Regions from separate parts of the Priestia sp. YIM B13491 genome, predicted to be linked through region 3. Evidence: riboswitches for the same ligand, from Rfam matches in the RefSeq annotation. Region 3 holds a riboswitch; each other region holds the start of a gene.
What was found. Region 3 has a riboswitch for S-adenosylmethionine ahead of ACFX4E_RS05595 (BMP family lipoprotein). Riboswitches for the same ligand answer to the same signal wherever they lie in the genome.
Positions count from the first base shown of each region.

Region 1: it holds a riboswitch for S-adenosylmethionine, as region 3 does, so the genes downstream of both, ACFX4E_RS16835 (Na+/H+ antiporter NhaC family protein) here and ACFX4E_RS05595 (BMP family lipoprotein) in region 3, are expected to answer to the same signal.
Region 2: it holds a riboswitch for S-adenosylmethionine, as region 3 does, so the genes downstream of both, ACFX4E_RS07825 (hypothetical protein) here and ACFX4E_RS05595 (BMP family lipoprotein) in region 3, are expected to answer to the same signal.

Region 1 is NZ_JBHZOR010000004.1:363,550-367,770, forward strand. Features, by position in the region: gene ACFX4E_RS16825 (ABC transporter ATP-binding protein) at 127-1,038, shown strand; gene ACFX4E_RS16830 (ABC transporter permease) at 1,031-1,798, shown strand; SAM riboswitch class I at 1,900-2,006, shown strand; gene ACFX4E_RS16835 (Na+/H+ antiporter NhaC family protein) at 2,092-3,402, shown strand; gene ACFX4E_RS16840 (hypothetical protein) at 3,442-3,570, opposite strand; gene ACFX4E_RS16845 (LacI family DNA-binding transcriptional regulator) at 3,695-4,221, shown strand, end outside.
Region 2 is NZ_JBHZOR010000002.1:320,741-324,961, forward strand. Features, by position in the region: gene ACFX4E_RS07820 (M20/M25/M40 family metallo-hydrolase) at 1-998, opposite strand, end outside; gene ACFX4E_RS07825 (hypothetical protein) at 1,468-1,710, opposite strand; SAM riboswitch class I at 1,779-1,880, opposite strand; gene ACFX4E_RS07830 (amidohydrolase) at 1,944-3,098, opposite strand; gene ACFX4E_RS07835 (GNAT family N-acetyltransferase) at 3,146-3,652, opposite strand; gene ACFX4E_RS07840 (methyl-accepting chemotaxis protein) at 3,856-4,221, opposite strand, start outside.
Region 3 is NZ_JBHZOR010000001.1:1,079,221-1,083,441, forward strand. Features, by position in the region: gene ACFX4E_RS05580 (putative polysaccharide biosynthesis protein) at 1-1,088, shown strand, start outside; gene ACFX4E_RS05585 (hypothetical protein) at 1,102-1,470, shown strand; gene ACFX4E_RS05590 (hypothetical protein) at 1,561-1,719, opposite strand; SAM riboswitch class I at 2,049-2,155, shown strand; gene ACFX4E_RS05595 (BMP family lipoprotein) at 2,231-3,241, shown strand; gene ACFX4E_RS05600 (ABC transporter ATP-binding protein) at 3,324-4,221, shown strand, end outside.

The DNA.
Region 1 (4,221 bases), on a different contig from region 3:
AATGTAAGCGGATAATACGAATGGTTTGAATAGGCTGCTTTTCCAAAAATAAGGTTATAGTAGACAAATAGTTAAAAAAGAGAAACAATAGAAGGCGTATTGCTAATTAAAGAAAGGATGTACATGATGACAGAAACAGTGCTACAAGTAGATCATGTCAGTAAAGTAATTGGGAAGAAAACCATTTTGCATGATGTATCCTTATCGGTTGAGCGCGGTGAGATTTTCGGGTTGCTTGGTCCGAACGGTTCTGGAAAGACAACGCTAATTCGTACCGTCGTAGGACTCATTAAAGAAACAGAGGGAACGATTACCGTTAACGGCTTTCCTTTAAAGGAACAGTTTACATCAGCTATGAAATCAATTGGCGCGATTATTGAGAACCCTGAGTTTTATGATTATCTGACGGGCTATCAAAATTTAAAACACTTTGCGAATATGCATGAAGGGATCACATCAGAACGCTTGGATGAAGTGATTGCTTTAGTAAAGCTTGAAAACAGCATTCATGCAAAAGTGAAGACGTATTCTCTTGGGATGAGACAGCGTTTAGGAGTAGCTCAAGCTATTTTACATAAGCCTGCATTGCTTTTACTAGACGAGCCAACCAATGGTCTAGATCCAGCGGGAATGAGAGAATTTCGTACATATTTACAAACGCTTTGCAGGGAAGAAGGAATTTCAATTTTAATCGCGAGCCACTTATTAAAAGAAGTAGAAGCATTATGTGATCGCGTTGGCATTATTCAAAACGGTGAGTTAAAAGCCGTTCAAGATTTATCTCCAAATCGTCAAGATCAAGGAATGTACGTAGAATTTGAAGTGTCTGATGCGCAAAAAGCAGCGGATCTTTTATCACAACAATTTGAAGTAACGGTGAGATCACATAGTATCCACGTGGCGATTGTAAAAGAGCAAATTCCAGCTGTGAATAAAAAATTAGTGGACAGCGATATTTTAGTCTACCAAATTACCCCTGTGTATGAGACGCTTGAAGATTCGTTTATGTCCGTTACGGAAGGAGAGCACCATGCTTAAGCTAATTCAAAATGAACACATGAAATGGTTTCACAAAAGAAGTACAAAAATCACGTTTATTACAATCGGCATTTTAACTCTTTGTATGGCTCTTTTAATGAAGAAAGTAGCAAACAGTGCAGGAACAGAAGACAATATTTTGAACTTCCTGTCATTTAGTTCAGGTATGCTGATTCTCGTTCAATTTTTCGCGCTTGCTGTTGGAGGGTCAATGGTTGCAAAAGAGTTTGAAGCAGGTACCATTAAACTTCTTTTAATTCGCCCTGCTAGACGTTCAACGATTTTAGCATCCAAGTACCTAACTCTCGTTTTAATTAGCTTATATTATTTACTGAGCTATTTGCTTTTTTCATTTGTATGGGGAGCATTGTTCTTTGGCTTTACCAGTCTAGAAGGAGATGCACAGCTGCTTAAAAACATTACGCTTACGTATGACAGTGCGTATATGGAAACGTTTATGATGATGACGTTCGCATTCATGCTGTCGTCTTTATTTAGAAACAGCGCGCTTGCTTCCAGTCTAGCTATTGTCGTAAGTATCGGCGCGAAAGCTGTAACAGGACTGGTATCAGAGCTAGGTTTATGGTGGGGGAAATTTTTATTATTTGCCAACACGAACTTTGTGCAGTATATGGACGGAATGAAGCCGCTGTTTGACGGCATGACGATTCCATTTTCCATTTTCATCTTAGTTGCCCATTTTGTCTTCTTTATGGGCATAGCTTGGGCAGCGTTTTTAAAACGAGACGTAGCTAATTGATGTGAGAATTTTCGCACTATATATTTTTCTAAAATAGCATTTGACAATTAAATAAAAAGAGATTACAGTAGTGAAAGACTATTTTTAAAACAACTATAAACTTCTTATCAAGAGAGACGGAGGGACTGGCCCTATGATGTCTCGGCAACTGGCTGTACGCAGTGCGGTGCCAAATCCAGCAGACGATGTTTCGTTTGGAAGATGAGAAGGGTAATCTTATGATACAAATAAGAGACCTCTTCTTATCAATAAGAAGAGGTCTTTTTTTATTACGTAAACAAGAGGTGTTAAGAATGGAACAACAAAAAGGAAACGGCTGGGCGCTGTTACCGCTGGGCGTCTTTTTAGTCCTGTTTGTCGGATCAGGAATTATAACGGGAGATTTTTATAAGCTTCCTGTATTAGTAGCCATTATTATTGCAGCCATTGTGGCCCTGGCTATGAATCGTAAAGATTCACTTAATGTAAAAGTGGAGCGTTTTGCTAAAGGAGCAGGGCATCCTGATATCATTATTATGGTGCTTATTTTTATTTTAGCAGGTGCTTTTTCTCAAGTTGCTAAAGGCATGGGAGCTGTTGATTCAACGGTAAACTTAGCTCTGTCTGTGCTTCCGCAAAGCTTAGTGGTAGTCGGAATCTTTGTTATTGGCGCATTCATTTCAATTTCGATGGGAACGTCAATGGGAACAATCGCTGCGCTAGGGCCTATCGCTGTAGGAATCAGTGAGCAAGCGCATGTATCCATTACATTAGCAGTTGCTGCCGTTGTTGGTGGTGCAATGTTTGGAGATAATTTATCCGTAATCTCTGATACGACCATTGCAGCAGTTCGTACGCAAAAAACAAATATGTCAGATAAATTAAAAGTAAACTTTTTTATTGTCCTTCCTGCAGCGATTGTTACGGTAATTTTATTGCTTGTAATGACGCTAGGCAATACGTCATCAGTAGAAATTAAAGATTTTAGCTGGTTTAAAATCTTGCCTTATGTCGGCGTACTGGTTGCTGCCATATTTGGTGCAAACGTATTAAGTATTTTAACCGGAGGAATTGTGCTAGCCGGCGTGATTGGATTAGCTGATGGAAGCTACACGCTTTCTTCTCTTGCTAAAACTGTGACAGAAGGTATTGGCGGAATGTCAGAGTTAATTATTTTATCTCTGCTAATCGGCGGAATGGTTGAGCTTATTCGCTATAACGGCGGTATTCAGTTCTTATTGAATTTATTAACACGACGTATTCAAACAAAAAAAGGCGGCGAATTCAGCATCGCTGGACTAGTAAGTTTAACTAATTTAGCGACGGCTAATAACACGATTTCAATTATTACAGCAGGTCCGTTAGCAAAAGAAATCTCTGATAAATATTCAATTGATAATCGTAAATCAGCCAGTCTGCTTGACTTGTTTTCATGCAGCGTTCAAGGGCTTATCCCTTACGGCGCACAAATGCTTCTCGCAGCAGGATTTGCTAAAGTTTCACCGATTGAGATTATTCCATTTACATTCTACCCAATGTTAACAGCGGTTTGCGGGGTCATTGCAATTGTAATTGGATTTCCTCGTTTAAATAAAAAGTCAAAGTCATCTAAAGAAGCTGCGTAATATCAAACCCTTAAAAAGAATGTTCTTTTTAAGGGTTTTTTACTGTTTAAAAAAATCAGTCGGCTTTTCATCATCTAACTCCTTCCAAAGCGTCTCGTTCTGTTTAAGTGCATAAGCCGCTCCTCCAATTTCAATCCCGCATAATAAAATGAATAATAAAATACCCATGAAATGACCTCCTTACGTAAATGAATAAAAACACGATGGTAACGGGTTTAGCTTCTTGCTGTTTCACTTTATAATGAGAATAAAGTATGAAACGCGTTTCAGCGCAAGAGAAAAAGGTGAAAACATGACAAATATCCGAGATATCGCAAAAAAAGCTGGTGTATCTGTTTCGACTGTATCCCGGGTGCTAAATCATCATCCGTATGTAAAAGAAGAAAAACGCCGGCTGGTAGAGCAGGTTATTCACGAACTTAATTATGAACAAAACATTAATGCCGTTCACTTATCAAAAGGGAAAACAAATATGATTGCCGTCGTCTTGCCTTTTATTAATCATCCGTATTTTAGTCTGCTTTTAGAAGGAGTGGCATCTCAAGCGTTAGAAAAGCAGTATCAGCTTGTTATTTGTCAGACGAACTATGATGTGAAAAAAGAAGAAGAAGCGCTTCATATGCTAAAAACAAAGCAAGTTGATGGAGTGATTATTTGTTCTAGAGCAAGCAGCTGGAGCACGATTGAATATTATCAGCAGTACGGACCGATAGCCGTGTGCGAAAACGTACAGAATCGTTCTATTCGCTCCGTATACGTTGATCATTATGCAGCTTTTAAACAGGCGCTTATGTATTTAAAAGAAAAAGGATATACGGA
Region 2 (4,221 bases), on a different contig from region 3:
TTATAATGTTTTTTTACATTCAAAGCCGCTTTGTCAGCCGATTTCAACAGCAGATCTGTTACTTCTTTAAGAGAGCGGTTTAACATAAATAAATTAAATAAGACAACGGCAGAGTGCGGAACTTGAACTGAATACTCTTCTTTTAAATCTTTTTGTATCAGCACCGTAGGAGGTGGACTCGTTTCATCTCTTACTTTTTCGCAAAAATCAACGTTTAATTCTATTTCTTTTGTTAAATAAGAAGCTAGTAAATTAGCATTTAAACCAGCTAGCGGTTCCCCTACATGAGTTTCTTTTCCATAACACAAAAAGCTTGGCATGATCTTCCCAATTGATCCTGAGTACACATAGTTCGTTTGATCTCCAGGATAGCGGCTGAACACCGGTTCTGCATTTAGCATGAGAGAAAAATCCAGCTGATGTTTGCGGGCAAGTTCTAAAAGAACAGGCACTGCTTTTCTCATCCCAAGCGAATTTACTTCTTCATCCGGTACCGACAGCAGCAGGATGTTTCCGTCAAACTCTCCGTTGCATGCTCGTTCAACCATACTGATATGCAGGGCAATGCCTGCTTTCATGTCCATCGTTCCTCGGCCAAAAAGCCAGTCTCCTTTTATCATATCTTTTTGTACGTGCGCCGGAACTTGTTCCATATGGTTATAAAAAGTACTCGTTAATGTATCAGCGTGAAAAGCATCCTTTTTCCACTGTCCATAATCTTGTACATCCACTACATCGTAATGACTTACGAGTACAACTGTTTTATTCGTATTTTCCCCTTGAACAAAAGCTGTGACAATCGATCGCCCGTCTCCTGTTGAATGAAGCTCGACTTGCTCGTTTTTTTGAAAGTAAGGCAGCTTCAATAAATACGACGCTATCGATTCAGCCATTTCAACTTCTGCCATCGTTCCTGTCACGCTAGGTATAGAAACCAATTCGCTTACAAGTTTTTTTAACTGTTCTTTTGTTTGATACAAAGATGTTTTGTTCGACATACCCTTCATCTCTTTCCTTTTTCTAAATTTTCTATCAAACAAAACCATTCGTCAATCCCTTTGACAGAGACCCTTTCATTCTATCCCTATGTATCATAGTATGGCGCTGCCTTTACACACATGATAAAAAAAGAGTGCGCGGCTAGGGATAGCACCGCACACTCTTTTTTTACTTTTGGTCATCTTCTAAAAAGTCTAGGATACGATCAATAAGCTGTTCGCTTCCTGCATCGTTTCCGTGTTCAAGAGACATTTCCATTTCAATGCTCCTTTCATAAAATATTCTTGTTTTATAACATACCACAATTCATTTCGAATGTAACCTTTAATTTGCGTAAAAATTTCGACAATTTACAATCAATTTTAAAACCTAGTGAGTATTGATTATACCCACCAGATTCTTTGCTTGTCAAAAACCATGCTTTCTATTTAAAACCACTTAAAAAATAGAGGCGCGAGCAGACTTTTTCTATAAAAGACAGCCTACTCGCTCAAGCTTGGAACAGCATGATGAATAAATTTCTAGTTCATTTGCTTTTTGTACATCTTTAATATCTATGCCTACAGCATATGTACGAACATGGTTTTCGACCACAATTTCATAAAATGTTTCTAACTCACGATAAGCTACTTGATAATGCTTTCCTAATAATTTCACTGCTTCCTTTAATGCTTTCTCTCCTGTATGTGCTGCAACTGCTGTATGACTCATAAAACCCTCTCCTTTTAGAAAAATAAAAAAAACTCATTTTGCTTTGATGCAAAATGAGTTTTTCACCCGTTTTATCACCCAAAGCACATGCTTTGCTGGTAGGAGCACCTTACATTCGTAGGTTGCTGTGGAGTCAAAGAGCCAGATCTCTCGTCCACTCGTGATAACTTTTTTAATTTAAAATTTATTTTATCAAACAATTTCATCCGCGTAAATAGAAAAATAAAAATATTTTAATTTTTTTGGTAATGGAATGAATTCAAAAAATGAAAGCTGAGATTAGCAAAATAAGAAGCTGCTACAAGCAATGCCTCTTCATTTAATGAAAAAGAAGGATGGTGCCATTCATATTCTCCAGCTGTACCCATCCATACAAAAAATCCTGGTACATGCTGCTGATATACGGCAAAGTCTTCTCCTCCAGGCGATTGTTCAGCTTCTACGACTTGGTAACTAAGATCCTCTGCCGCTTTAGTAGCCAGTTTTTCCAGCGTATCATCATTGTTCACTACAGGAAGATATGGATACCATTTAACGTCTACTGAAGCCCCGAAAGCTGCCCCAATCCCTTCAGCAGTTCGTTTCATAAGAGCCGGTATTTTTTCTCTTGCTTCTTCTTGAAAGGTACGCACCGTTCCTTCAAGCGTTACTTTGTCAGGAATGACGTTCCACGAGCTCCCTCCATGGATTTGAGTTATGCTGACAACAACATTTTGAAAGGGGCTGAGATTACGGCTGACAATGGTTTGTAAACTAGTAACAATTTGACCAGCAGCAGCAATCGGATCTATTGTTTTTTCAGGAATACCCGCGTGACCTCCTACTCCTTTGACGTCAATTTCAAAACGATCAACACTTGCCATTAAAGGTCCCGGTTTGATACCAATGGTTCCTACAGGAAGATCCGGTTTGTTATGCATCCCAAATATCGCTTCCACTCCTTCGAGCACACCTTTTTCAACTAGCATTTTTGCCCCAGAAGCCGTTTCTTCAGCTGGCTGAAAGATAAATCGAACCGTGCCGCAAAGCTCCTGCTGACGCTCTTTAAGAAGGATAGCTGCTCCGATTATAGAAGCCGTATGAAAATCATGGCCGCACGCGTGCATCACACCGTTCACTTCAGAAGCAAATGGCAGATTGGTCTTTTCTTCAATTGGCAGCGCATCAATATCAGCTCGAATAGCGATAGTAGGTCCCGGCTTTCCTCCCACAATTTCTGCTACTGCTCCTACGTCTAATTGGAATGTATCCGCTGTAGAAATATCATAGTGCTTTAACCACTTTTTAATACGTTTAGTTGTTTCATATTCTTTCATTGAAAGCTCTGGAAACCGGTGCAGCTCACGGCGTATGTCTATTAGCTCATTTAGTAGTAATTGATCTGTCATATTTATCACTCTTTCACATTTCTTAATTTGGAGAACTTCTCTATCTTTTACGACAAAGAGTGTACCTCATTGAATTTTTTATAAAGAAATACGGTCGTATAGTCTTCTGCAAGGTGCTTTTCTTTAGCTTGAACATATCCTTTTCGTTCATACATTTCAACTAACCAAGGATGTTCTTTTGCTGTTCCTAAAGACACACCTGGTGATTTAAACGTATTTTTTATTACCTCTTCTTCTACTCGATGCAGCAGCTTAGATCCAACACCTTTCCTGGTAAACAACGGGTCTACTGCAAACCACCAAAGATGCGGAACAGCAAACGGACCTGGATGTTCTCCCCAAGGCATTCGTATCGACACAGTAGCAGCGATTCTTTTCTCTTCTTCATATACATAGCAAAGGTTTTGAGAAATATTTTTCTTAACAAGAGCAAGATCAGCAGTAGCTGCTAAGAAAGGAATACCTAGCTCTCGAATAGGCTTATATGCTTGTAGAGTTAAGTTCAATAAGTTATCTGCGTCGTCATTTGTTGCCAAACGGAATTCATTTTTCATCTCTTCGTCTCCTTATGTAGTGCTTAAATATTTTATTTAACTTATAAGTTTACTAAGAATTAAAAAAGACAGACTGCCGCCTTGCCTCACTATACAACTGCTTTTATAACGTGTCAATTCTATTTATCGTTTTCTATAAAGGGTATAAATAAAACAAATACACGCAGTTTTCTGCGCGTATTTGTTACATATCAAGACAAATTTTAGGACTCACTTACCGTAGCTTTTAAATTAGCTGCCAACACTACAAGTTCTTCTATAGATGCTAATTCCTCCTGTGAAGCCGCTGCTACTTCTTCAGCATAAGCAGCTGCTTGTTTGGCAACCTCTGAAAGCCCCATGACAGACTCCATTACCTTGAACGAATACCCATCAATCTCTCCTGTTGCCCTTGTCATTTTGTTCATTTGTTCTTGAGCAGCAAAGACATCTTCCATGATTGTGGAAAATTGTTCAGTTACATCTTCGACAGTGGCAATCCCAAGTGTGACTTCTTCTGTATTGACTTCCATGTTTTGATAAGCCTGCTTTGCCTGCGCTTCAATTTCTTTTAACAGATGACTGATTTG
Region 3 (4,221 bases):
TTTTAGCAGGAGCATACGCTGTTATTCACCTTTTTCATAGCACGATGACAAAAGCTGTTGGAATCGGTACGTTTGGAGCGTTTGTTGGAGGCGTAGGGGGTATAGGAATTCTCGGTGCGACTTATCTAAAACGCAAGCGGCTGATTATGAAGGAAGTAAACAGCGGAAAGAATAATAAATTCATTTCGTTCTCTTCAATGTTCAAAGAGCTTGTGACGTACGCTGTTCCATTTGTCTTAGTTGGTTTAGCGATTCCAATCTATCAAAATATTGATACGTTTACGATTAACATCCTTTTTCAATCAATAGGGTATGGACAAGCTAAAGCCGAAATAATCAACTCTGTCATTGGATTAGCTCAGATTTTAGTGATGGTGCCGGTATCGCTAGCCACCGCCTTCAGCATGTCGCTGATTCCCGGCATTACATCTTCTTTTGTGCAGGGAAATTTACGAGAAGTAAAAGGAAAGATTACAAAAACGCTGCAACTGCTGTTATTTTTTACTCTTCCTGCTGCTGTGGGGCTTTGTTTATTAGGCAAGCCGGTATATATGATGATTTTTGGAGCAAAAAACAGTCCTGAAATCGGTGGAGTTGTTTTACAATGGTACGCGCCTGCTGCCGTTTTATTTGCTCTTTTTACAGTAACAGCCGCAATTCTCCAAGGAATTAATCAGCAAAAGAAGCTAATTTTAGGCTTGGGCTTAGGAATTGTTGTGAAGCTAGTATTAAACGTACTGTTGGTTTCAAGCTTAAAAGAAATTGGACCGGTTGTCGCGACTTACGGAGGGTATGGTGTATCGGTTATATATAACTTTTATTTAATTGAAAAATCCATTTCTTACCGAGTTCAATCACTGGGACAAGCTGCGTTGACACCTGTTTTATTAGTAAGTGTGATGTCAGCCGCTGTGATTATCGGCAATTATACTTCTCACTATTTTTTAGAAAATAAGCTGTCTGCATCTTCACTTGCAATTAGTACATCTTGTATTTCAATTGCTTTAGGTGCTGCCGTGTATCTAGGACTTGGCGTAAAAACAAGTTTAGGGCAATCCGTTGTATTAAATAGAAGAAAAAGAATGTAAAGGAGAGAAAGTAGTGTCAAAACGATTTGTACTAACCGTAGCGGCTGGAGGATGTATAATAATTTCCGGCGCGCTGCTGCTATTAAATTGGGAAAGAGTGTTTGGAGATTATCGTCCCATTCAAACAGCAACAGCTGTATTCAAGTTAGAAGTGGGAAGTCAAGATGTAGCAAAGACTACGGATTCAGATGATGCTCTTCACTATATGGTTAAAAAAGGGCATTTAGATGAATATATTCAACTGATGAATGAAAAAGGCTATGTGTTAAAAGAAAAAGACATTAATCATAACCGACTTGTTTTTAACGATGGACAAGAGGATGAGCAAATTTACTACAAGCGCTTTGCTAGGAAGTATACGATGATTGATGGAGAAGGGTAAAAGCATTCACTGAGAATAACTACATACTAAAATCATTAAAAGAAAACACCACCTTGCGAATAAAAGGGGGTGTTTTTTAGTTAGGTTATCTTATCTTAGTTTCGCTCTTGCTATACCTGTTACGACCATACTAGTAATAAAAATAACTACGATTCCAACATTGGTTGGGTTATCAAAAAAGATTTTTGAAACCGCCAAAGCGATAATGAGTCCAATAGCTACTCCAGATAATTCTTTTATCAATTTCAACGTTAACACCTCTTAAAAAATATCGCTCAGGAAAAGTCTAACATTCTTGGTAAAGTGTTTTCAATCGATAGTGGATTAACAAAAGAGATGTAATAAAAGTGCTCTGCTACACATGATCCTTCTAGAAGACTAGCAGACTTACCGTAAGCGCTTTGCTAGGAGGCATACGATGATTAATTTAGAAGGTTGATCTGTATTTTAGTAGACTAAAACCGTATAATCCTATCTGTTTTTAAAGTTTTTTTGCGTAAAAAAAGAAAAATAATATTGACAATTGTTAAAAAACTATTAATATTGACTATATTACATAAAACAAATAGCTATTGTTTTCCTTATCAAGAGAGGTGGAGGGACTGGCCCTGTGAAACCCGGCAACCGCTGTCTATGACAGAATGGTGCCAAATCCTTAAGAACAGTATGTTCTTGAAGATGAGGAAGAGACGTTTGGTTAACGAGCTCTTCCTTTATATAAAGGAAGAGCTTTTTTTATATTATAGGGGGAGTAAGTTAAATGAAGAAGTTTCTTATTTTAGCCGTTGCGCTTGTACTACTCGTAACTGGCTGTCAGTCAAAAAGCACAAAAAGCAGTGGAAGTGAAGAGAAAGGAAAGAAGCGAATTGCTCTTGTTTTACCTGAAAAGATTGGAGTTAACCCGTTTTTTCAACAAATGGATGATGGAGCAAAACGCGCTGGAAAGAAGTATAACATTGATATAAAGACAATTGAATCCACGGACCAAGCAGCCATTGAAAGTAATTTGCGTGCTGCCGTAGCAGAAAATTATGATTTGATTATTACATCTTCTTTTGAATCCGAAGATGCGTTGAAAAAAGTAGCTCAAGAAAACCCGCAGCGTCAATTTGCGATTATTGATACAGTGGTCGATTTACCAAATGTAAGAAGCGTTGTATTCCGTGAACAAGAAGCTTCATATTTATTAGGAGCAGCAGCAGGATTGGTTACAAAAACGAATAAAGTAGGAATGGTTGCAGCAGATGATATTCCATTATTAAAAAAATGGACGGTAAGCTTTAAAGAAGGATTACAATCAACAAACCCCAAAGCCGAGTTTCTAGTAAACTACGTTGGAAGCTTCTCTGATCCAGCTAAAGCAAAAGAACTTGCTATTTTACAGGCTTCAAAAGGAGCTGACTTTATCGCCGGAGCTTCAGCGGTAGGCGACTTGGGTGTATTTGAAGCAGCAAAAGAAAAGGGTTTTTATACGGCTGGCCAAGATATTGACCGTACGGAAGTAGATCCTGAGCATATCGTTTTATCGCAGTTAAAAGGATCTGATGCGGCTGCTTATGAAACGGTAGAAGCACTCGCAAATGACAAATTTAAATCGGGCGTAGTGACATACGGCTTAAAAGAAAAAGGTGTTGGGTTAACGTATGTGACTCAAGACAGCAAGACACCTCTTAATGACTTTGTAGGGCAAGATGTAATTGATCAATTAAAAGAAATTAAAGATTCGATTATTGATGGAAAAACCGTGGTAAAAGATCCGTTAGCCAAGTGAGTTGAAAAGAGAAGTCGAGTAAGGCTGGCTTCTCTTTCTTATTTTTGAAAAAATCCTAAAGTGGAAAGGAGCAATGAATGGAATGAGTGAGCTGCTGCAGTTAACGAATTTGACGAAAAAATACGGTTCGTTTTTAGCGAATGATAACGTGTCATTTACGCTGAAAAAAGGCGAGGTTCACGCGCTGGTTGGAGAAAATGGCGCTGGGAAAACGACGTTAATGAGGATGCTTTACGGAATGGAAAAGCCGAGTTCAGGAAGTATTCAGCTACATGGGAAAACCGTCTCGTTTTCATCTCCTGCAGATGCCATTAAAAACGGAATAGGCATGGTGCATCAGCATTTTATGGTTTTTCCTCATTTTACAGTGGCTGAAAACATTGTCTTGGGGCATGAGCCAAAGAAAGGCCTCTTTTTTAATAGAAGGCAGGCGAAAGCAGATGTACAGCAATTAACCGAAACGTATCAAATTTCAGTAGATGTTCATAAAAAAGTAAAGCATTGCTCGATTGGAGAACAGCAAAAAATTGAAATTTTAAAAGTGCTGTATCAAGGAGCAGAAAACATTATTTTAGACGAGCCTACCGCCGTTCTTACTCCTCATGAAGTGAAGGAACTATTAAAAACAATCCGTTTTTTAGCTTCTCAAGGTAAAAGTATCGTTATTATTACACATAAGCTGCAAGAAGTGATGGAAGTAGCGGACCGCATTACGGTTCTTCGAAATGGTAAAGTAGCCGGCGTCACAAGTAAAGAAGATACCAATGCTCACCACCTAGCCAGGCTGATGGTAGGGCGAGAATTAAAAGAGCGTCCTGCAAGAATGCCATCAAAAGGTACCTCTCATTTAAACGTACAAAATCTCTTTCTAAAAGGAAAAGGACAAAAAAACGTATTGCAAAATGTGTCTCTTCACGTTTCTGCGGGCGAAATTGTCGGTATTGCAGGCGTGTCGGGAAATGGACAATCAGAGCTGCTTC